DNA from 4 places in the Endozoicomonas sp. genome. Region 4 is predicted to be linked to each of the others. Evidence: predicted binding sites of a transcription regulator. Region 4 holds the regulator's gene; each other region holds the start of a gene.
The links. Region 4 encodes LexA, which represses DNA repair genes until DNA is damaged. Its sites were predicted from a motif close to TACTGTNTANNTANACAGTA; they were not measured.

Region 1 (6,101 bases), 520 kb from region 4:
TAATCGGTCTTCTGTAATTGCAAATTGCAACTTTACTTTTAATAAAATGACCACAAAGGCACAGAGACACCAAGTTGGTTCTGCCCACTCAACCCTTTTATTTGATAGGGCTGTATAAGCCAAACAAAAGAAGTTAAAGAAAAAACTTTCTTTGTGTCCCTGTGCCTTAGTGTTGAAAATAACAGTCAGTTTTTACCAGAAAGTGCAGGATATATCTGGCTCATGGAAAAGCCCCGCTGAGCCAGGAAACGGGTCTGTCGGGCTCTCTCTTTAGTATCTCTGGGAGCAGAGGCTCCAAATTTTCGTTCTTTTACCTCTTTTGCCAGCTCATCCCAATGATCATCCTGCTCCAACAGGTATTGACCGATCAGCTCGCCATCAATCCCTTTCTGAAACAGTTCCGACTTAATACGAACCGGACCGTAGCCTCGCTGTTGTCGGCTGTAAACGTAGCTTTCAACAAAGCGGTCGTCACTTTGCAACCGCTCCTCCCGTAGACGGGTCAGCGCTTCAATCACCAGTTCATGGGGAAAACGGACCGAGAGCTTTCGGGCCAGCTCGGTAAAACCATGTTCCCGTCGGGCCAGCAGATCCATGGCAGCCCGACGGACATCTTTTACCGTTTGAATGGCTTCAGCAGACATTCAATTACTCAGCCAGCAGCTCGTCCTGCTGCACACTTGCAGCGGCAGCGTCACCTTTTTTACCCGCATCTTTCTTTGCTTCAGCTTCCGCCTTTTTGGCAGCATCTTTTTCTGGCGTACTCATCAACTCATCACGGATCAGCCCTTCGATTTCGGCCGCCACTTCCGGATTATCAGAGAGATACTGGGCAGCATTGGCTTTACCCTGCCCAATTTTTGAGCCTTTATAGGCATACCAGGCACCGGACTTATCGATCAGCTTCTGCTTCACACCCAGGTCAATCACCTCACCCATATGGTAGATACCCTGGCCATAAAGAATCTGAAATTCAGCCTGACGGAACGGAGGTGATACCTTATTCTTCACAACCTTAACGCGGGTTTCGTTACCAATCACTTCATCACCCTGCTTCACGGCACCGGTACGACGGATATCGAGGCGTACAGAAGAATAGAATTTCAGTGCGTTACCACCGGTAGTGGTTTCCGGGTTGCCAAACATCACACCGATCTTCATACGGATCTGGTTGATGAAGATCACCATGCAGTTGGTCTGCTTGATGGAGCCTGTCAGCTTACGCAGAGCCTGAGACATCAGACGGGCTTGCAGACCAACGTGAGAATCCCCCATCTCACCTTCAATTTCAGCCTTGGGTACCAGCGCAGCAACAGAGTCAACAACAATGACATCGACTGCTCCGGAACGAACCAGCATGTCAGTAATTTCCAGAGCCTGTTCACCGGTATCCGGCTGGGAAACATACAGGTCATCCACATTCACACCCAGCTTACCGGCGTACTGGGGGTCCAGGGCATGCTCCGCATCAACGAAGGCACAGGTAGCGCCCTGCTTCTGCGCCTGGGCAATAACGCTCAGGGTCAGCGTGGTTTTACCGGAAGATTCAGGCCCGAAGATTTCGATAACACGGCCTTTTGGCAGACCGCCAATACCCAGGGCAATATCCAGCTGCAGAGAACCGGTGGAAATTGCCGGGATCGCTTCCTGCTTCTGGTCACCCATCCGCATGATGGCGCCTTTACCAAACTGTCGGTCAATCTGGCCAAGTGCTGCTGCCAACGCTTTTTTTCTGTTATCATCCATTCTTCACGCCCTCAGTTCGATTCTGACTTCATCAGGAACAGCTAAATAAGTAATACTGTATATTTAAACAGATACTGGATATTTGTCCAGTATATTTATTGCTTCGACAGGAACGGATCTTTTTTCAGGTTAACAAGGTCAGAATCCCCTGCAATGCCTGAACAACCGTTTGCTCCCTGATCTGATCACGATCACCCTCAAGATGAAAGTGCCTTGCAGCGGCTTCCTGTCCGGTGCTCCAGGCTATCCACACGGTTCCTACCGGCTTTTCCGGTGTCGCGCCACCCGGTCCGGCAACCCCGGTCACCGCCACGGAAATATCGGTTTTCAGCAACTTCCGTACACCCTGAGCCATGGCGATAGCCACCTGTTCACTGACGGCACCGTACTTATTGAGCAACACTTCCGGCACATGAAGAAGATGAGCCTTTACGCCATTGGCATAACAGATGACCCCCCCTTCAAACCAGGCTGAGCTACCGGGCATCGCCGTCAAGGCATGACCAATCCCCCCTCCGGTACAGGACTCGGCCGTAGACAGTGTCCAACCTCTGGAAATCAGGAGTTCAGCAATCTCGTAGACAATGGGGGACGTAGCAGAATGCAGTGTAGGTTCCATGGTCACTCGCCATACAGTTAACAGAGGAGCCAATCAGGATAGGATGTTATAACACGATTAGGGGAACTCTTCACAAGTAATCATCGAACGGTTCACGTCACAAAGCCAGTTTTCCGGAGAGAAAGTGCTTTGCCCGAAAATCCCTGGCAACGCTCTTTCTTTCATCTGGCAGCATTGGCCGTCTGGTGCATGCAGTTATTGTGAGTCACTCTTCGTTGATACTTATCGAACTTCTGTTAGCAAGGACAATCAATAATTTTATTTAAGTTTGTATCTTACCCCTTAATTTTTAATAAGTTACACAGGAAAAACCCATAAAATCATTTCACGTCATCCTGATAAAAATTAATTAGTCTAAAATTTCATCATTACAATCGACGCTAGAAGCCAAAATAAAAATCGGGACTGAATAAATGAACCAGATAAGAATATGCCTTATTCTCAGCATTCTTTTTTTAAGTGGCTGCGTAACGTTACGAGACTTTGAAAAAATGACGCCTGCTGATCGAGCCAACTTCGTTTGCGAGCAAGATTCTGTAGTGAAAGCCTATAAACAGCAGGCCAGGGACTTTGAAGACATGGCTTTTGAGAGCAGCACGGCCATTAACCTGGGCTATAGAATGGTAAAAAGCTGCAAAAGGGTCAAAATAGAAAAACCGGGGAACACCGTTTGTAGAAGTTATGAATACGATCATCAACTAACAACAGAATGCAAAACAGAAACCATTGTTGATTACGAAGAACAATGTAACGAAACTCCTGTTTCAGTCAACATTGACCATGAAAAAACAAAGCTCAGAGATTACAACGAATCATTTGAAAGAAGCAAAAAGCGTTCAGAGTTAGAATTCAATCAATGTTTCAATAGGGTAACATCAAAAACAGCCAAAGAAGCCTATGAATATTACAAAAAGTAGCTTAATCAATGATATACTCTTAGTAAGGAAAACGGCTCTGACAGGTTTATTTCAACCCAGTTTTTAGCACGGCCCGATACGAAAAAACCGCCAAATATAATGGCGGTTTTTTGTTTTCCTACAATGGCAGGCTGGCTAAAAACTAACACGCTGTCTGAAGCTCACTGCACTAATTAGCCTTCATCGAAAAAGTCTGATCCCAGACTCTGACGCAGATATTCATGGCAATGCGACTCTCACCAACCTATTCAAACTCCTTAATACTTTCCACCGTAATGGCATAAACAACATCAGTATACTCGGACGTATTGTTCTCAACCCTGATCACCCCTTCCAGCCAGTAGGGTGTATAGCCCGCTTCCGTCACTTTAATACCCTTATCATAGCGAACAAAAATGGTTTGATTAGGTGGCGGTGGTGGTACATGAACACAGGCTCCCATGGTGGGCACCAGTAACAGCTCTGTTGCTGATTGATCCTTACCTATATTCAATGGTACCAGGTAACCGGGAATTTTAACCCGCTGCTGATCCATGTCTTTTACAGGAACCTTGCCCAGCTTAACAATATAATCAATGGCCTCGACCTGGCTGATTTCACCGGCCTCATACTTTCGGACAATTTCCTCATCCACCGGAGGCATCAGGTCATCCCAGTTAATCTCTTTAACTGGAGGCGCCTTTGGGGGTTCAATCTTTGCCGCCATGGCAAAATTCATCAGCATAAAAGGCACCATGAGCACCAGTGCCATCCAGCCAAAGCGTTGTCTTCTCGTTATCATTATTCGCTCTCCTACAGCCTGACCGTCAGACCATCTGCCAATGAATTTTTATAGGCTCGCCAGGCAGGCACTGCACCCAGTATGGTCGCCGAAACAATGATGGCGACCGCCAGAACCCACTCAAACAGCCCTGGTAACGCAATGGTAATGTGCAAACCCAGCTGCATTTGCAATACTGGCTGAATGGCGAACAGCATTCCATACATCATTACAAAACCCAATAGTGTGCCAGTGATGGCATAGATCAGGGACTCGGTAATCATCAGGGTAAAGATATGCCCGGGTCGGGCGCCTACTGAGCGGAGAATGGCCATTTCTCTTCGCCGTTCATTCAGGGAGGTGAGAATGGTGGTCAACATGCCAACCAACCCCGCAATCACCACCATCACTGAAACAGCCAGCAATGCTTTTTCAGCGGAACCCACCAGCTGCCAGAGTTCCCCAAGAGCCACACCCGGCAAAATAGCCGTCAGCGCTTCCTGACGATACTCATTCACTTCACGCTGATAACGAAAAGCGGCCACCCGTGATTTCAGGCCCACAAAATAGGCCGTAATGCTGGAGGGTTGCAAATCCATGGCCCGTGCCCTGTCGGCAGACACAGAGAAAAGTGCATTGGGCGCCGCTCCATTGACCCAGTCAATGTGCAGCGCTTCAATCCCCTCCAGAGAGATCATAATCACCCTGTCCATAGGGGTTCCGGTAGGTGTTAACACACCAGCTACCCTGAAAGGCTTATCCTGATGTTCCTGCAGAGCCCTGCTTTCCACGCCATGACTCAGGACAATCTCCTGCCCAACCTGGTAGCCGAGAACCGCCGCCACTTCAGAACCAATGACTGCATCATAGAGATCATCAAATGGTTTCCCCTTTCTGAAGCGGATGGGCTGATCATCACCGTAACGAAAGTGCTCGAACAGGGTTTGAGAGGTACCCACCACGCGATACCCCTGATGGGAGTCCCCCAGGGCAATGGGTATCGTCCATGCGACCGCCTTATTGGTGGACAGGTCCTGATACGTTTCCCAGGTGATGTTATTGGTCGCATTACCAATATGAAACACCGAGTAGAGCAGCAGGTTAAGCGAACTACTCCGGGCTCCAACCACAAGATCGGTACCAGACACAGTACTGGTAAAACTGTTTCGTGCCTCAACCCGAACCCTTTCCACGCCCAGCAACAGAGCAACGCTGATGGCGATGGAGAAAATAGTCAGCAATGCCGTCGTTTTCCGGTTACTCAGACTTTTCACCGCCAGATGAAGAATCGACATCAAACCACCCCCGATGCTTCAGCTGACAATGGCCGATGCTGACTGGCACGATTGATTTCATTCAGGGCAACCGAACGATCAAACAGTGATTCCAGGGCAGAGTCATGGCTGACGAAAACCAGCGTACTGCCGGCAGCCTCACACTCCGTAAACAACAGGCGGATAAATGCCTCACGGGTATCACTGTCCAGGGCAGACGTCGGTTCATCCGCAATCACCAGTTCAGGGCGTCCAATCAACGCTCTGGCCGCAGCCACTCTCTGCTGCTGACCAATACTGAGTTCGGTTACCGGTCTCTGTAGCAGCTGCGTATCCGTAAGCTCCAGGTGATTCAGCAGTCGAATCGCTTCCTGCCCGGCATCAACGCCCATGGACTGCACGTTTTCACGACGCTTTCTAGCAAACCCCAGTGGCAGTGTGACATTCTCAATCACCGATAGATAAGGAATCAGGTTAAACATCTGAAAGATAAAACCGATGTGATCCGCCCGGAAATGATCCCGCCGCGCCGATGAAAAACGACCAATGTCATTTCCAAGCACAGACACATCACCGGCAACCGGTGTGAGCACTCCCCCAAGAAGTCCCAGGAGCGTCGTTTTACCCGATCCTGAAGGCCCCCGGATAAACACTTTCTCACCCTGACTGACCAACAGCTCCGGTATATCCAGAACCACAGTTCCCGGCTTCCAGCCAAACTGGACACCCTTAAGATGAATCACCGGTTGACGGAGACTGCTCATATCAGAAGCGCACCTCTGGTC
Region 2 (6,101 bases), 2.9 Mb from region 4:
ATCCCATGAATATCCATCATGGAAACTGATTTTACCCCCTTTGTAGAGGTCAACATTTTTGGAAGGAAAGTCTCCATTGAAGGGCCTACCCAAAAAATGACATCAGCATCTCTCAACTTCCGCACATCCGAAGGCTTAAGGCTATGACTATGAGGTGAGCTACCCGGAGGCAGTAATACTTTCGTATCAGCCACCCCTTCCGTAACCGCCTGGGCAATCAACTGCAAGGGCTTGATACTGGCAAGAACCTTTGGTGGCTCAGCACTTGCAAAGAAGCTGACAGTCATTAGCAACACTGTTATCAGCAACTGTTTAATGGGGACAAACTGCATACAAAACCCGCTCTTTTGGTAAGTGTTATAATATAACACTTTAATACGCGATGTGCGACTTTGTCTGAAACTATCTCAAATTACTAGCCCGGATATTTCATAAACTGCCCCGAATCTCGGGCAGGACTTTGTCGCCCTAAGGGATTTTGTGAGGGAGTGCCGTACCGGGGAGTACGGTCGACCGAGCAAAACTCCCTTAGGGCGGCAAAGGACAAGCGAGAACGGGAGCACGTTTATGAAATATCCGGGCTAGCATGATGGTAAGTCCAAGTTGTATCTTCAAAATCACGCAATTATTTGCTTTCCGTTTTTTAATCTTCGGAAATAAGGTTCTCAAACTGTATTGCAGGACGACCAGCAATTATATTCAGATAAGAACCAATATTATGTGCCAGTAACTTCCGAGCGATACGTGATGTCATATGCCATCTATCTCGACAATGGCACTTTTCTATTTCAAAGCGCTCTGTCAATTGACCTATCACTGTTTCTATTCTCCGTCGTACCCGTAATACCAGCTTTACAAACGACTTCGGACGTTCATCTTGCATGTTTTTTCTCAGTGGCGTCTGAAGATCAATACCTAATTCCTGACAATCAGCTTTAAACTCAGGCCTTATATAGCCCTTATCGCCAAGCAAGAGGCCAGAAATGGTCTCGAGCATGTCATAGGCTGCATCACGCTCATCTACGTTCGCTGCGGTCAGAGTAAAACCCACAGGAATCCCTCGTGCTTCAACCAGCAAATGCCCCTGAAAGCCATAGAACTTCTTGTCCTTGGAAGCGCAGTAACCATAACCAGCCTCAGCTTTAAAGATACGGCTCTGTGGTGCACGGGTTCTGACGACAACATCAATCGGAAAACCATCGATTAAATGGATATCTGCATTATCTGCATGCATCATCTGGACTATACGAATTTGCAGTCGTTGTTTCACATGCCATAAGTTGGCGGCCTGTTTGACAAATGCCGAGCGTGAAGGAATGTCAGGAAACAGGTGTCGCCAGTGTCGGGTAAAATACTTCCAAATCTCAGTGTCCTTATGATGCCCAAGCCATTCACCGACAACTTCCATGGTGATCGCTTCACTATCAGTGAGCTTTGGTGGAAACCCTCGAAGTCGCAGTGGTACAGGAAAAAGCTCTTTTACCAAATCGTCGATCAAGCAGTAGACTGTAGTGATAAACTCTTCAACGGGCATGACTGAAACCTTCTTTGCTTTCTACTGCTTTTAATAGCAGAAAGCAGGATCAGTCATGTCTCCTTATGCAAACCTAAAAGTCGCACATGGCGTACTTTAATCTAAAAAAGGATCCCCACATTCATAGTTCAGAACCAAGATCTCAGTCATCTTTTTTCTGAACCATAGTAATATATAAAGAGATATTGGAGGGAAGAGCCAGGAATAGTGATTGAAAGTGATGGCTAGAAGTCAGATGGAAAAAAGATGCAGTTGCTAAAACTCATTCAGTAAATGGTTGGGATAGAATGGAGTATTTTGATACGAACCCTCACCGAGGAGTAAGCAAAGGTTCGTATTCATTTGAAGTGATTAGATGCCTCCCCAGTAGTCATCGCCAAAAATGGCACTGAGTCGCTTGTCTTCTTCTCTATCCTCAAGTGCTCTGCGGATTTGCAGAGAGCGCTTGGAACCTTTCTGCTCAAGTTCAGGACGGATCAGGTGCTCATCCAGAATGAACTCTTTTTCGGCTTTCTTACCTTTTCCCATAACAGCATCCTCTTCTTGTATTTGTTATTAAATGATGCCTGATTACGGTTACCAAAATATTAAATTACTGGTCATACGACAACCACTCATGTCGTATAAAAATGTAAGATAAATCTTACAAATCCTTAACTCTAAGAGACCTCAACCCTTTTTTTATGCTTTTCAGCTGTGATTCAAGCTCTGGTTCTTTCTGCATGGCGACCCCTGCCGCGAGCACATCAATCACAACCAGATGAACAATTCTGGACGTTAATGGTGTAAACAGATCCGTATTTTCTTCCGCCGCTATCGCAAGCGGGAAATCACAGTGCTCTGCTAGTGGTGTACCATTTGGACAGATGCCAATAATCGTTGCTCCGTGCTCTCTGGCAAGCTTTACACTGTGGATCAAGTCCTTTGAACGTCCAGTTTGAGAAATCGCAACAACGACATCATCACGGGTCATGGTTGAAGCAGAAATCAGCTGGATATGAGGGTCCGCACAGGCTACCGCTGTCGCTTTCAAGCGTATAAATTTATGCCGGGCATCGCGTGCCACCGCTGCAGAAGCACCAAACCCGAAAAATTCGATTCGTCGAGCACCAACCAAGACCTCAATTGCTGATTGCAGGCCGGCTATATCCATTCTCTCCCTGACCTGCATCAACTCCTGAATTGTCAAATCAAAGACCTTATTCTTTAATGATTCAGTACTGTCATCCCGATCCAGTTTCATACTGGTAAAGCGGGGAGCAGAAGCTGTACCCAGAGTCTGGGCAAGTTTTAATTTGAAATCCTGAAATCCCTTACAACCAATTGCCTTGCAAAAGCGCATGACAGTAGGCTCGCTGACACCAACCTGTTTAGCCACCTGTCCAATATTTAAGCTGATACAACTTGATGGTTCATTGAGTACCCAGTCAGCTACTTTTTTCTCTGAACGTCTCAGACTGTCATACTGCCTGCCCACTTCGATAATCGGGTCATTGCTTAACATAAACTGCTCAACATCATTGATTCGTTCATTGTTGTTCTCATGGATACACAGACAAAATGCTAATAAATAGCAATAACTTCGTTCATCACTTGCATCTCTGTCTAAATGAACCTTAACACAGGCAAGACCTCATGACGCAGTTTCGTTAAACTCTCACTGTACTTGTAAATACTCTCCCCATCGCAAGGGGGCACCGAATCCTGACTGAAAGATTTTTATGGACGTAACCTCAATACTTGATTCACTGAACGATGCACAGCGCAGTGCCGTTGCTGCTCCCGTCAGCTCTATGCTGGTACTGGCAGGTGCCGGCAGTGGTAAAACCCGCGTTCTGGTTCATCGCATCGCCTGGCTGGTTCAGGCTGAAGCCATGTCACCCTATTCAGTGATGGCCGTAACCTTCACCAACAAGGCGGCGGCAGAAATGCGCTCACGTATTGAGGAACTGCTGGGCATCGCCCCCAGAGGGATGTGGGTGGGTACTTTCCACGGTCTTTCCCATCGCCTTCTCAGGGCGCACTGGAAGGAAACCGGACTGCCTGAGAACTTCCAGATTCTGGACAGTGATGATCAGCTGCGCGTGCTCAAACGGATCATGAAAGCCATGCAGCTGGATGAACAAAAGTGGCCTCCACGTCAGGCCCAGTGGTTTATCAACAGTAAAAAAGATGAAGGACTTCGTCCTGATTACATCGACCCCGGTTACGACCCATTTGAACGAACCATGGTGGATGTTTATCGACGCTACCATGAGTACTGCGAGCAAGCCGGCGTGGTAGACTTCGGGGAACTGTTGCTGCGTGCGCATGAGCTGCTGCTGAAGCGGGCTGATATTCTCCAGCATTACCGCGAGCGTTTCCGTTATATCCTGGTGGATGAGTTTCAGGATACCAACGCCGTGCAATATGCCTGGCTACGGCTGCTGGCTGGAGACCAGGACAAATTGATGGTCGTTGGTGATGATGACCAGTCCATATACGGTTGGCGCGGTGCCAGAATTGAAAATATACGTCAGTTTACACATGACTTCCCGAATGCCCAGACCATCAAACTGGAACAGAACTATCGCTCAACCGGTAATATTCTCCAGGCCGCCAATGCCGTTATTGCCAATAACCCGGACCGTTTAGGAAAAGAGCTGCGCACCGACGGCGATAAAGGCGAGCCAGTACATCTGTACGCTGGCTTTAACGAAATGGACGAAGCTCGCTTTATTACAGATCGGATTAAAGATGCGGTCACCAAAGGCATGGCCCGCAGCGATATTGCCGTCCTTTATCGGTCCAATGCGCAGTCCCGTATACTTGAAGAAGCAATGCTCAGGGCTGCAATCCCCTATCGAATTTACGGTGGGCAGCGTTTCTTTGAACGGGCAGAAATCAAAAATGCCCTGGCCTATCTCCGTCTTGTCAGTTCTCCCAACGACGACACTTCTCTGGAGCGGGTTATCAATATTCCGACCCGGGGGATTGGAGAGAAAACGGTAGAAAAACTGAGAGAGGCTGCCCGAAGTCAGGGGATTTCACTCTGGCAAGCTCTGAAAAACCTGGTGGCATCATCCGTAGTCGGCGGTAAGGCCGGTAAATCCATGGCAGCATTTGTGGAATTGATCGAGTCCATGAGTCATGCGGGTGAAACACTGGATCTTGGCGAACTGTCAGATCATGTGATCACCATGAGTGGGCTGATCGATCACCACAGTAAAGAAAAAGGTGAAAAAGGTCAGGCTCGAGTGGAAAACCTTGAGGAACTGGTTAATGCCTGTCGTCAGTTTGATATGGACGAGCTCGACCTGGATGAAGAAACCGAAGCCATGACGCCTCTGGATGCCTTTCTGGCCCATGCAGCACTGGAAGCGGGTACCAATCAGGCAGATCAGTTCCAGGACAGCGTGCAGATGATGACACTCCACTCTGCAAAGGGCCTGGAGTTTCCTCTGGTCTTTCTGGCCGGCATGGAAGAGGGGTTATTCCCCCATAAAATGTCCCTGGATGAAGGCAACCTCGAAGAAGAGCGTAGGCTTTGTTATGTGGGCATAACCCGTGCCATGGAAACCTTATATCTGACGTACGCTGAAAGTCGCCGACTGTATGGTAGTGAAACCATGAATCGCCCTTCCCGATTTATCAGGGAGATTCCTGGTGAGCTGCTTCAGGAGGTTCGCCTTGGTGGTACCATAACCCGACCGGTAGTCACCCGCATGGCGCCGGCATCACCCGATCATGGTCTTTCACTCGGCCAGCGCGTCCATCACAACGTGTTTGGTGAGGGTGTTGTGATTAATTACGAAGGTGATGGCAACCAGGCCCGGGTTCAGGTCAATTTTGATTCTGAAGGCGCTAAATGGTTGATGATGGCCTACGCCAACCTTTCTCCAATCTAGGAGCCTGCCAGACTTAAGGCTCCAGACCCAAAGCCTCCATATCAATGGAGGCTTGTATGCTTCCCCCTATCCACTTACCATGCTTCTGTCGTGTTCCGCATAAATAATACCAATCAAATTTTCTAAACCCGTTATGAGCATGGCTGACTGAAGTGTAAGACAAGGCAAAGTGACGAGTCATAGCCTTAGCTATGGTGAGGAGCTTTAACGCAGGATTACGCTTGAGGCTATCAGCGGAATAGGGATTTAGAGAATCCGATTGGTAAAAGATTAAAAACAAGAGAACAGGGTCCTTGCATGAAACGTCGTAATTTATTGGCCTCTTTGGGGATCGCTGCCGCAACTGCAGCACTGGTGGGTTGTGGGCAGGGTGAACAGCCGCAGCAAACCTCCAGTACTGAGTCAGCAGCTCCGGAAATTCAAAAACCCATCGAATGGAAACTGGTTACATCCTGGCCAAAAAATTTCCCGGGGCTGGGTACCGCCCCTGAGCGCTTTGCCGAATCCGTTAATAAAATGAGTAATGGTCGCCTGACCATCAAAGTGTATGGTGGCGGTGAACTGGTTCCACCACTGGAAGTATTTGATGCGGTATCCAGTGGCACTGCTGATATGGGTCACAGTGGTGCTTATTACTGGAAGGGTAAGGACCCGGCTACCCAGTTCTTTACTGCCGTTCC
Region 3 (6,101 bases), 2.5 Mb from region 4:
CAGCATATGATTCATCAGCTGGACGACAATGGTACGATGGCAGTAGTTTTACCCCATGGGGTTCTATTTCGTGGAGCTGCGGAAAGCCATATTCGACGGTTTTTGGTTGAAAATCGTAACTATATTGATGCCATCATTGGCTTACCCAAAAACATTTTTTACGGCACAGAGATCCCGACCTGTATTCTGGTGCTGAAGAAACAACGTACATTGACCGGCGAAAATAGCGGTAACATTCTGTTTATTGATTCAAGTGCATACTTTGGCAAGGGAACAAATCAGAACTATCTTCGGGATGAAGACATCAAACGAATATTTGATAATTATAAAAGCCGTGAAACGGTTGACAAATTCGCCTATGTTGCTCCATTAACAGAAGTGGAAGAAAACGAATTTAATCTTAATATACCTCGTTATGTTGACACCTTTGAGGAAGAAGCTCCAATTGATCTCGCTTCTCTCTCAAAGCAGATAACAGATCTGGATAAAGACATTGAACAGACAGATGCGGCTATTGCTGAATTTTGTCATGCCTTGAATATTAAAAGGGTGCTCTCTCTGAATGATTGAAACAATAGTGCTCTATTTTCACAGCTACTATGGGAACACCACTCATAATAGTTAACTGTCATGCCCGCTTCTGTTATTTCCAGCTCTACCAAAAGCATCGTTTTGCAAATTGAAGTTTCTATAGATTCAGGCAACATGCTGAATCTTGAAGATAGTTTACAGCGTGCACTCAATGAAGCCGGGCAGCTTGGAACAAAAGAGTTATTGGGGCTATTTGAATCACCCAATAAAGAACCTATCGTCGTTAATCAGCAGAAGTGGAACTACAAAGGAAAGGTTCTTAAGCACTATGAAACCTTATACGGTCGTATACCTTTGGAGCGCTCCGTATATCAGGGTGTCAGAGGTGGCAGTACTCTGGCAGCACTTGATCTTCGTGCCGGTATTATTGGTTCAGCTACCCCCAAATTTGCCAAGTCTATCGCCTGGAAATACAGCCAGATGCCAGCGCCTGCGGTAAAAGAAGATTTTGAGACCAACCATCAAAGGACGCTTTCAAATTCTTATATCAAGCATTTATCGGACAGAGTAGGTGCATTAATTGAAGACCAGCAAGACACTCACTACCACCTTCCTCCACTAAAAGAGCCTGTTGAAACAATAGCCATTGGTCTGGATGGAACCTGCATGCTGCTTTGTGAAGAAGGCTGGAGGGAAGCCATGTGTGGGACATTGAGCCTATATTCTGCAGATGGAGACAGGCTCCACACGATATATACAGCCAGTTCGCCAGAGTATGGTAAACAAAGCTTTATGAGCAAGCTCGACGAGGAGATTGCAGATCTAAAACGACTCTACCCAAATGCCACATACATCGGGGTAGCTGACGGGGCTAGAGAAAACTGGAGTTATTTGAAACAACATACCTCTGGGCAGATACTCGATTTTTATCATGCATCTGAATATTTAGCTGGAGCAGCGGAAGCACTGTTTCCAACCAGTAAGGCGAAGCGACACCAGTGGCTTGAAGACAGGCTACATAGTTTGAAAAACAAGCGTGGAGCAGCCAAAAAAATCCTTCAGGAAATTGAATCAGCCGAGCTCCCGAAAAAGACAATCGCACTGACAGAGAAGCGCTACAAAGCTGTGAGCTATTTTACAAACAATCACCAGTTAATGAATTATCATCAGGCGCTTAAACGCCATTGGCCAATAGGTTCAGGAGTTACTGAAGCGGCTTGTAAGACTCTGGTAAAGCAACGATTATGTGGTTCTGGAATGAGGTGGAAAGCAACAGGAGCGGAAGTGCTTTTGACAACAAGAGCACTGATCCAGAGTAAGGGGCGCTGGGAACAACTTTGGTCTGAGTTCATGACTGGAAAGGTTGAAGCTAACCTATGAGTCAGTTATCAAATTGAGAGAGCACCCAATCCTAATAAGCAGAAATTTAATTATATTATTACTCCAGATCCAAACGGCATTTTTGATGATTTTGATGATAAACTGCCTTTCTAAAGCGTAGAAGTTCAGACTTGACCTTACAGTTACCGATTTTCAAGAAGCTGTCTGTCAGTTTCACCCGACCACACCCAGTTCAAAGATCGCCCTTTCACGGTACTTGACCGCCCTATTGTAGGCTTCTTTGTCACCATATTCCTGAATGGAAAAATACTTGCTTTTTTTCTTTATCCGTTGACCCAGCGGGTCAGTCGGATCAAGTTCGACCCAGTCTGCTCGCCAGTAGGTAACGCCAATAGAATTGGTGCATTTACGGACACCAACAGCCTTTGATCTCGCCTGCTCCAGCAACGGCTTCTTCAGCTCAAAAGCTTCGGCAGGCAGGCTGTCACGAAAGGCCTTTGCCGTCGCTTTTGCCGGTTCGATACCACCGAGTTTGTTGGCAGCGAACTGATGCGTTGTACCATAGGCATACACACGCCATACCTTTCGCTTCGGGTCTAACGACAGGTGATGGTCAGGTTCCAGCTCATCCAGTAGTTTTCGCTGTTCAGGCGTCATTGTTCAATTCATCCTGCTGCCAGATGCCATCTGGTTTTCTTCCAGCCAACCAGCAAGTGCACACTTTCATATTCTGACTCGTATAATATCTCGCCATTGAGTCGTATAACAGGGACTCAATGCCTGCTGATTCATATGCCACTGCTGAGACTCAAACCCCACTGAAGCAGGCCGCAGTGTTTGGCTTCCAAAACGTTGATTGATGGCATCCAGTACCGACATCATCCGGGTATTTTCGGGGTTTGATGCTGCTGTCAGTAAATCTCCCTGAAAGCCCTGGCCGGAGCAAAGATCCATGAGGGCGAAGCCTGCCTTTTTATACTCGTAACCCTCCTGAAACAGTATGTCCAAAGCCGGAGTTAACTGTTGTAGCCAGACCGAGCTATCGCTGGTAGGAGACGGTGCCATCAGCTTAAGACTTCGGCCTGTTTGTGGGAGGTTGTCTTTAAAGGGGTCAGTCCTGATAAAGAGGATGGCTTCACGGGAATACTGCTTTTGCTTTCTGAGTTTCTCGCAGGCACGACAGATAAAACTGGCCAGTGCCGCATGAAGTTCCTGTTTGGTGGTGACTCGATGGCCAAAGCTTCTTGAACACATGATCTGGTGTTTATTGGCTGAACCTCCTTCCTCCCAGGGAATGCAGTATTCTCCCTGGAGTTCGCAGACTGTGCGTTCCAACACTACAGAAAACTGTTTCTTGATCCATTGTCGATTGGCGTTTGCCAGTTGTGCCGCTGTATGAATGCCTGCCGCCTCCAGCCGTTTTCCGATTCGCCGGCCGACGCCCCATACTTCACCAACCGGGGTAATCGCCATTAGCCGCTGCTGGCGAACTGGGCTGGTTAAGTCCACAACGCCACCAGTTGCCGGAAATTTCTTGGCCGCGTAATTCGCCAGTTTGGCGAGTGTTTTGGTGGTAGAGATGCCCACGCCAATGGGGAGCCCTGTCCACTGGAATACCCGCTGTTTCATGTCCCGGCCTCTGGCATGCAGGTTGTCTTCAGGAAAACCGGAGAGGTCAACAAAGGCTTCATCGATGGAATACACTTCCAGCTTCGGGCTGAACTGTTCCAGCACCGACATAAAACGGGAGGACATATCGCCGTAGAGTGCATAGTTGGAGCTTCTCAGAATGATCTCGCCACGCTCTACCTGATCCCTGACTTTGAATGCCGGTGTACCCATGGCAACGCCCAGTGCTTTGAGTTGCGCTGTTCTGGCAACAATGCAGCCATCGTTATTGCTCAGCACGCCCAGGGCTTTATCAAGCAGGGATGGATTAAAGACCTGCTCGCAGGAACAGTAAAAGGCGTTGGCGTCGCAGAGGGCGATTACTTCCTTCATCGCAGGTGGTGAATGACTTCAGTCACCACACCCCAAACAGTAATTTCCTGTTCAGAATCGAGCTTAACGGGCGGGTAGTCCGGGTTTTCAGAATGGAGTTCTGGCTTGTTGTTGCGGTAGATGAGGCGCTTTACGATTAACTCACCATCCAGCAGAGTGAGTATCACATCACCATCTTTTGGGGATAGCGAGCGGTCAATAATGAGGATATCACCATCGAAGATACCGGCACCTTCCATGGATCGTCCCTGGGCTCTTGCAAAAAAAGTGGCAGCAGGATGGCGGATTAGCAGTTGATCAAGGGACAGTGTTTCTTGCAGGTAATCTGCCGCTGGGCTGGTAAATCCGCAGGCTGCGGGGCTCCGGTAGAAGGGTAATACTTCTGGGGTGGGTTGTGGAAGGATCTGGATTGGCTTCATGCCACTTCAACTCAAAGACTGTTTATATATACAGTATAGTCATTTGATCTGATTCTTGTGTCAAGCTAATGAGCAGTGATGCAGGCGGGTTAGCAAATAAGATATTCAGTGTTTAAGCCGGCTGTGGATAAACAGATAAATCCAGCGTTCTGTGAAAACAAGATTTCTAGATAACCTTTCTTATTACAGGATGTTATGCACAATTCTCTCTGGACTTGTCATCAGATTTGAGTCGATGTGTAACCTGTTGATAAATTGTGTGCTTATTGTTAGTCAAGCCTGATCATGAATGGTAATGATTTCGGTTTTTCTTATTGCGTAGCTCGATGAGTCATCCAGAATTTATGTGGAAAACGCTGTGGATAAACCGTGAGGAGATGAGTCTGAGTGGCAAAAAAGGAGGGTTATAAACAACTGATCATTTTTTGATCGATCAATATCGGCTGAATTTTGGATAACTTTATTATTTTTTGCTTACCTCAAACTTCCACTTCATAGTGAGCGAGATCAGGTGCTATACCTCTTATCTCCCCATCCTGAATAAATGCCTTCAAGCCAACACTTACTGATTCCCCTTTCACGGTGATCACTGAACCATCTCTCAGCTCTGCCTGACTGGTACCGTTGCCGTTGTTAGCAGTAATGGTGGCGATGACACGCATGCCTTCAGGAATCAGAGCCTTGAACTGCTGCCAGATATTGGTGGTTGCCATAATCCCTCCATAGACTATGTTTAACCTGTCGTTTTAATGACAAACCAATGCGCTTAAGTCCCAGTATTACCATACTGGGCACTTTTTAATAATGCCGCTCGAGCTCTACTGACTGAACAACATTCCCCACGCCGCTTGCACTGATGCTGGTCGCCAGACAGAGGGCTTGCCAGTTTCCGCTCTCTCCTAAAAGTGTATCCTGAACCTCTACCAGCATCCCCGGCTCAATTAACCCGGGTGCTGTGTTGGTGTCGGTCAATGGCAGTTCAATGGTGGTAATGCTCTGGTTGCCCCCCTTGGCGAGCTCATTTCGGCCACGCTCGGTATTGACCTGCGTTTCGGTAAGCCAGTCTTCCAGAATATCGGGAGCCGGGTTATCGCCATTGGAGCCGGTTCTTTTGACGTTGACTGTAACGCCTGCATTGGTGCCGGAAACATAAACCGCATTGTAAGCCTGCTCCGGTCGCCAGTTGGCACTCAAGCTAATGACCATACTGGCTGGAACGATCTTGTCCATCGTGGCGGTGTTCCAATGCCAAGGGCTGGCAGGGTAGCGAGGTTGAATGCTCACCTGATCGTTATCTCGACTTGGGATAACCACTGATCCTGCCGTGGTAGCTATCTTGGCCACCACTTGTATAGGGGTCTGGTTCTGATAGCTGAATGAACCTCCAGGCATTATCCAATCGGGTGTGCTGTAGTCGTTCAGATCGGGATAGATTGCCGTGAAGCCGCTCTCTTCAAAGAAAGGGGCCAGCTCTTCGGTAATAGCCTGTTTAGCGTTGAGGTTGGCGCTGTTGCTCTTGCTTCTCTGTGGCGCATAAGGCGATGCCAAAAGCTGCGTTCGGCTGCTGCCATAGAGTGTGTAACGCTCATCCCCGAACCGTCTGTTTGTGCTGTAACGCTCAATAATGAAGATCCACTTCCAGCCGTTGATATCCACCTCGATCTGCTTTGGACCGTTCTCGTCCGGTTCCACCAGTGCGATATTGGAAGCGCCCCAAAGCTCTCCGGTAAAGCTCCAAGAGAAGCTATCAATATCCAGACTGATTTCCATTGAGGGCAGTTCGAGCGGTGTCCGGACAGGCAATACGAC
Region 4 (6,101 bases):
TAGTGGCTTTAAAGTGCAAGAAATAAGGCTTTGCGCTGGATCATACAGGAAAATAACCCACTCCTTTACAGGAAAGAGGTTGATGGTTTTCCTTGACCGATTATTGACTTCGCCTTATATATTGAAGCAATTTCTATCCCGGCTTTTCTTGTTCTGGCGATAAAGCTCTATTTCAGCAGGTCTGATTATTCAGTATGATGGGCGATTTATCTGCTCACAGATCTGACCAGCCAGAACATTGGAACAGATGACAGGACGTGTAAGGCAGCATGGGTAAATCGCTAGTTATTGTGGAGTCGCCAGCCAAGGCGAAAACCATCAACAAATATTTGGGCAAAGACTTTGTTGTCAAATCCAGTGTGGGTCATATCCGGGATTTGCCAACAGCAGGTGGGCCGAAGAAAGCCGTGGATACAAAGGCCAGGGCCAAGGCCGCTGCTGAGTCCAAAAAGCTCTCACCTGAAGAGCGTGAGCGCCGTAAGAAAATCAAAGCCCGTGAGCAGTTGATCGAGCGTATGGGGATCAACCCTGATAATGGCTGGGAAGCGCATTACCAGATTCTTCCGGGAAAGGAAAAAGTCGTTGACGAACTGATCCGTCTGGCTGAAAGCGCTGACACCATCTATCTCGCAACGGATTTGGATCGTGAGGGAGAGGCTATTGCCTGGCATTTGCAGCAGGCCATCGGCGGAAGCCCAGATCGATACCGTCGGGTTGTCTTCAATGAAATTACCAAAAAAGCTATCCAGTCTGCGTTTGAATCTCCTGGGCAGTTGAATCAGGATCGAGTCGATGCTCAGCAGGCACGCCGATTCCTGGACCGTGTCGTTGGTTATATGGTATCCCCGCTTCTCTGGGCAAAGATTGCCCGCGGGCTCTCTGCAGGGCGTGTCCAATCCGTTGCTGTTAAGCTGGTGGTCGAACGTGAACGGGAAATTCGAAGCTTTATTCCAGAAGAGTACTGGGAAGTCTATGCAGATCTCCTGGCAAAAGGGAGTGATGCTGTTCGCTTTCAGGTAGTTAAGGAAAATGGTGTCAATTTCAGGCCGACGAGCAAGGCCGAAACCGATAAAGCTCTGACCCAACTACAGCAGGGCCAATACTCCCTGACCAGTCGTGAAGATAAGCCAACTCAGAGCAAGCCTTCTGCGCCCTTTATCACATCCACACTGCAGCAGGCGGCAAGCACACGCCTTGGGTTCAGTGTAAAGAAAACCATGATGTTGGCTCAGCGTCTGTATGAAGCAGGTTATATCACCTACATGAGAACCGACTCCACCAATCTGAGTCAGGATGCTTTAGAAAGTGCTCGTTCATTTATTACCAAACAGTATGGTGATCAATACTGCCCGGAGCAGCCGAATATCTACAGCAGTAAGGCTGGTGCTCAGGAAGCTCACGAGGCAATTAGACCGTCCAGTGTCACGTTAAAACCCGATGGCCTTTCTGGAATGGAGCGGGATGCAGAGCGCCTGTACGATTTGATCTGGCGTCAGTTCGTTGCCTGTCAGATGACACCTGCCGAGTATCTCAGTACTTCTCTGGTTGTCGATGTTAAAGGCTATCAACTCAAGGCCAGGGGACGGACATTGAAGTTTGATGGTTATACCCGAGTGCAAAAGCCTCTGGCCAGAAAAGGTGAAGATGTGATTCTGCCAGATCTTCAGAAAGGCGTAGTTCTGAAGCTTGAAAAACTGGACCCCAAGCAGCTATTTACCCGTCCACCCGCTCGTTTCAGTGAAGCTGCTCTGGTAAAGGAGCTGGAGAAACAGGGGATTGGCCGACCATCAACCTATGCATCGATTATCTCTACGATCCAGGATCGTGGATACGTTTCAGTGAAGAATCGCCGTTTTTATGCCGAAAAAATGGGCGATATTGTGACTGATCGTCTGAATGAGTCCTTTAATGAACTCATGGATTTTCACTTCACAGCAAGAATGGAAGAGAAACTGGATGATATTGCTGAAGGTGAAAAAAACTGGAAGCAGGTTCTTGATGATTTTTATACGGACTTTACTCTTCAGTTGACACAGGCTGAACAGAGTGAAGGGGGGATGCGTTCAAATGAACCCTCCCTGACGGACATTGAGTGTCCGACCTGCAGCCGCCCAATGATGATCCGCACGGCATCTACCGGGGTGTTTCTTGGGTGTTCTGGTTATTCGTTGCCACCGAAGGAACGCTGCAAAACGACGATTAACCTGGTTCCTGGCGAAGAGGTGGAAGACGCAGATGATGAATATGCGGAGGTTAACGCCCTGAGAGCCATGCGTCGTTGCCCCAAGTGTTCTACCGCTATGGAAAGCTACCTGATTGATGAGCATAGGAAGTTGCATGTCTGCGGTAATAACCCTGATTGTTCTGGGTTTGAAGTGGAGAAGGGGAGTTACAAGCTAAAAGGATATGATGGTCCCGTACTTGAATGTGATAAGTGCGGTAGTGAAATGCAGTTGAAAACGGGGCGTTTTGGTAAGTATTTTGGCTGTACTAACAGTGAATGTAAGAATACCAGAAAGTTACTCAAAAGTGGTGAGCCAGCTCCACCCAAAATGGAGCCAGTACCCATGCCTGAGTTAAAGTGTGTCAAAGTTGATGATCATTATGTGCTCAGGGATGGGGCTTCCGGGTTATTCCTTGCGGCCAGTCAATTTCCCAAGAACAGAGAAACCCGTGCTCCTCTGGTTGCTGAATTATTGCCGCATCAGGCAATGATTGACCCTAAGTATGGTTATCTGATGGATGCTCCCCGGCAGGATCCTGACGGGAACCCAGCAATTATTCGATACAGTCGTAAGACTAAGCAGCAGTATGTTATGTCAGAGCTGGATGGTAAGGCAACTGGTTGGAGTGCTACCTATGATGAGGGTAGCTGGAATGAAAAGCAGACTAAAAAGCGCCAGTCCAGTTAGGTCTATCTCACACTCTTGGTTCATGAAACAGGGCTATTAAGCCCTGTTGTATTATGGCTGTTATTAATTTTTGGCCCGGCAGCGCTAAGTTGTGCCTGGATGATTGATGGAGTTGGTTATGACAAACAATTGGCAGGGATATACCAATAAAATGCTCTTTCACTCCCGATTGTTGCTGGATGCCTGGGAGGAAGCAGATGATCTTGCCAAGCCCGCATTCCGTGAGGCCTGCCTGAATGCCATGGTTCAGGCTTATCGGTCGTTAATTGCTGAAATTATGACGAATTACCGTTTGCCGGTAAACCAGCTTCCCTCATTGGATGAGGCTATGAATAGTGTCCACTATAAGGGTGAGGTTTCTTCTGAGCTACAGTATATTGAGCGTCTTGAGCAGCAAGACTCATGGTTGTCAGCGTTGTTAAAGAACCATCTGGAATGCTCGATGCCTATTCAGCGGAAGAGTCTTGATTGCAATGAAATTCCTCTATTCAGTATCAATAGTGTTCGGCTTGATCAGATGGAGGGTTTTCTTTCCGTGCTTGATTCTCTAAAAGAGCTGGTAACCTATAGTCGAAACTTCAGCCTCGAGTGGTAAGCAGTCTGCAGATGAGTTCTTTACTGTATATTACTGTCCAGATTTAGATCTCTCCTGTTGTCTTGAAAGCGGCCAAAGCCTCATGCACAATGCTTTATCGCTAACCATTAAATTCTGGTGTCACTAATTATGTCAGCGTCATTTCTTGAAATTGTTGAATTACCTTCCGGCGAAATTGTATTGCGTCGTAGCGATGAAGAAAACGCTGAGCCATTGGTGACTATGTCATTTTCTCAGGAATTGCTTGACTTTCTCCAGGGTGAACAGGTTGAGGTTGCAAGAGCTATGCTGGATGCCTGCATAGCTGAAGTAGGGAGAAAAACTGAATCTGAGGCTGAAGAATATATTCCGGAAAATCGTGTTCTGCATTGATTTGTTGGAATCAATCCTATCCCCTGTTTCTGATGGCTAGGCCTTGGCACCTACCTGAACGTGCAGCAGACTCTAATTCAGACAGTGCTCTGCTATCCATTTGGTTAATCCAGCTTACTACTGTATGACTGGTTCCTGCGGCAAGGGCTTTTCGGGTGAGCTTAAGCGGATCAGATTGTGCTGAGGGATTGAGGACCTGTAGGCGATGTCTACTGATACCAGAAGCCTTTAGCCAGTTTATAGTGTTTTTAGCTTGTTCGCTTGACAGTATCAAAGTGAGCCAGCGCTGATCCTGGTCATTGGCGAGTTCACTGAGAACTGACTTCAAAAAACGTCCAGACTGCCAAGGTGGTCCTGAGATGATGAGTTCATCAATAAAGCTGGCAGGTTCATTGTCATGAATAGCGTCGTTGCTGCTCTGATTTAATGATGCGGTGAGTGCTTGCATGTCAGGTCCTCTACAACAGGAATCGTCAGGGACAGGCTTTTTCAGTTCCTGATGACCCCTACGCTCAGCCCTTCGATAGCAAAAGTATCAAGACTGAGATCGACTTCGATTGTTTTGAATTCTTCATTTTCCGGGTGGAGGTAAACTCTGTTTTTAATTTGTTCAAAACGCTTAACGGTGACCTCATCATCAATTCTGGCAACCACAATCTGTCCATTGGAAGCTGTTGATGTTTTGTGGACTGCGAGTAGGTCGCCGTCAAGAATGCCGATGTCCTTCATGCTCATCCCTTTTACACGTAGCATGAAGTCAGCTTTTGGAGAAAAGAATTCAGGGTTTATGGATAAGTGATCTTCGATGTGCTCCTGGGCAAGAATGGGGCTTCCTGCAGCAACCTGTCCTACAATAGGAAGGCCAGCGTATTCTGTGCCAGGTATTCGTATGCCTCTTGATGCTCCAGGGGTGATTTCTATCGCACCTTTACGAGCAAGTGCTCTAAGGTGCTCTTCGGCGGCATTGGGAGACCTGAAACCGAATGTCTGCGCAATTTCCGCTCGGGTTGGAGGGAAGCCGGTTTCTTCGATATGAGACCTGATCAGTTCTAGGATCTCAGTCTGGCGCTTAGTCAATTTATACATATCTGAATCTGTGTTTTTATACAGTACATGTAATTATATACAGTATTTTGTTGGCTGCAACTACCAGAACTTATTAATCAGACTTGATGTTTTAGTTTGCTAACGTTAGTTTTAAACAAATGTTTACAATGGAGGTTACACAGGCATGTCACAGTCAGCGACAGTAGACAGGATTCTGGACGCTGCAGAGAAGTTATTTGCTGAGCATGGGTTTGCAGAGACCTCCCTGCGTTCAATTACTAGCAAGGCAGGTGTTAACCTTGCTGCTGTTAATTATCACTTTGGTTCTAAAAAAGCTCTGATTCAGGCTGTTTTTTCCCGTTTTTTAGATCCTTTTGTCAGCAAGCTTTCCAAAGCGCTTGTTAAATATCAGGATAATAACGATGCCATTGACCTGGAAGAGATACTTCATTTGCTGGTAGATCAGATTATGGTTGTTGAGCCTAGAAGCCCAGAGGATCTTTCTGTCTGTATGAGGCTGATTGGGTTGGCCTACACCCAGGGGCAGGGGCATTTGAAGAAATATTTACGGGAGGTATACGGGGATGTGTTCCAAGCCTACCTCCAATTGCTGGTAAAAGCATGCCCTAACTTGCCAATGGGGGATTTGTTCTGGAGAGTTTATTTTATTCTCGGATCTGCAGTTTTTACCCTGTCAGGAGCAAATGCTCTGCGGGCAATTGCTGAAAGTGATTACGGGGTTAACTATGAGCTGGAAGAAATCATGAGGAAAATGGTTCCTTTCATGGCTGCAGGTCTTAGAGCTCATACCTGAAAGGCCGTTTCTACAAGAAAGAGTTTTAAACCGATGCTTCTTACCGTTCATATTTCCAGTCAGGAGATGGTGCTTCACGAGAAGAGTGGCAAGAGTCACACATACTCTGTTTCAACGGCCAGCAAAGGCACTGGCCAACAGGAGGGAAGTTGGCAAACACCTCTTGGACTGCATGTAATCCGAGCTAAAATTGGTGCTGGTCTGCCGGTTAATTCAGTATTTATTGGGCGCCGCTTTACGGGTGAGATTTATTCACCGCAACTTCGAAAGCAGTATCCTGGAAGAAAGGACTGGATATTAACCAGGATTTTATGGCTCAGTGGCCTTGAGCCCGGATATAACCGGCTTGGAAATGTTGATA

Region 1: recA (recombinase RecA) is a predicted target of LexA. The motif match lies at 1,800-1,819, and genes of this name have one in related genera.
Region 2: uvrD (DNA helicase II) is a predicted target of LexA. The motif match lies at 3,134-3,153, and genes of this name have one in related genera.
Region 3: ACOCLE_RS18480 (LexA family protein) is a predicted target of LexA. The motif match lies at 4,309-4,328, and genes of this name have one in related genera.

The regions. Positions count from the first base shown of each region.
Region 1 is NZ_OZ239981.1:2,138,569-2,144,669, forward strand. Features, by position in the region: gene ACOCLE_RS09530 (M14 family metallopeptidase) at 1-17, shown strand, start outside; gene ACOCLE_RS09535 (regulatory protein RecX) at 186-644, opposite strand; gene recA (recombinase RecA) at 649-1,746, opposite strand; gene ACOCLE_RS09545 (CinA family protein) at 1,871-2,365, opposite strand; gene ACOCLE_RS09550 (hypothetical protein) at 2,779-3,282, shown strand; gene ACOCLE_RS09555 (DUF3299 domain-containing protein) at 3,527-4,063, opposite strand; gene ACOCLE_RS09560 (ABC transporter permease) at 4,075-5,337, opposite strand; gene ACOCLE_RS09565 (ATP-binding cassette domain-containing protein) at 5,337-6,080, opposite strand; gene ACOCLE_RS09570 (ZrgA family zinc uptake protein) at 6,082-6,101, opposite strand, start outside.
Region 2 is NZ_OZ239981.1:4,564,936-4,571,036, forward strand. Features, by position in the region: gene znuA (zinc ABC transporter substrate-binding protein ZnuA) at 1-371, opposite strand, end outside; gene ACOCLE_RS20500 (IS982 family transposase) at 644-1,534, opposite strand; gene ACOCLE_RS20505 (PA3496 family putative envelope integrity protein) at 1,886-2,062, opposite strand; gene ACOCLE_RS20510 (SIS domain-containing protein) at 2,178-3,038, opposite strand; gene uvrD (DNA helicase II) at 3,256-5,421, shown strand; gene ACOCLE_RS20520 (TRAP transporter substrate-binding protein) at 5,719-6,101, shown strand, end outside.
Region 3 is NZ_OZ239981.1:4,104,617-4,110,717, forward strand. Features, by position in the region: gene ACOCLE_RS18460 (type I restriction-modification system subunit M) at 1-570, shown strand, start outside; gene ACOCLE_RS18465 (ISKra4 family transposase) at 631-1,911, shown strand; gene ACOCLE_RS18470 (hypothetical protein) at 2,086-2,529, opposite strand; gene ACOCLE_RS18475 (Y-family DNA polymerase) at 2,596-3,873, opposite strand; gene ACOCLE_RS18480 (LexA family protein) at 3,870-4,292, opposite strand; gene ACOCLE_RS18485 (hypothetical protein) at 4,772-5,005, opposite strand; gene ACOCLE_RS18490 (hypothetical protein) at 5,091-6,101, opposite strand, start outside.
Region 4 is NZ_OZ239981.1:1,614,966-1,621,066, forward strand. Features, by position in the region: gene topA (type I DNA topoisomerase) at 270-2,912, shown strand; gene ACOCLE_RS06980 (DUF6586 family protein) at 3,031-3,507, shown strand; gene ACOCLE_RS06985 (hypothetical protein) at 3,637-3,879, shown strand; gene ACOCLE_RS06990 (hypothetical protein) at 3,896-4,327, opposite strand; gene lexA (transcriptional repressor LexA) at 4,369-4,965, opposite strand; gene ACOCLE_RS07000 (TetR/AcrR family transcriptional regulator) at 5,111-5,740, shown strand; gene ACOCLE_RS07005 (L,D-transpeptidase family protein) at 5,774-6,101, shown strand, end outside.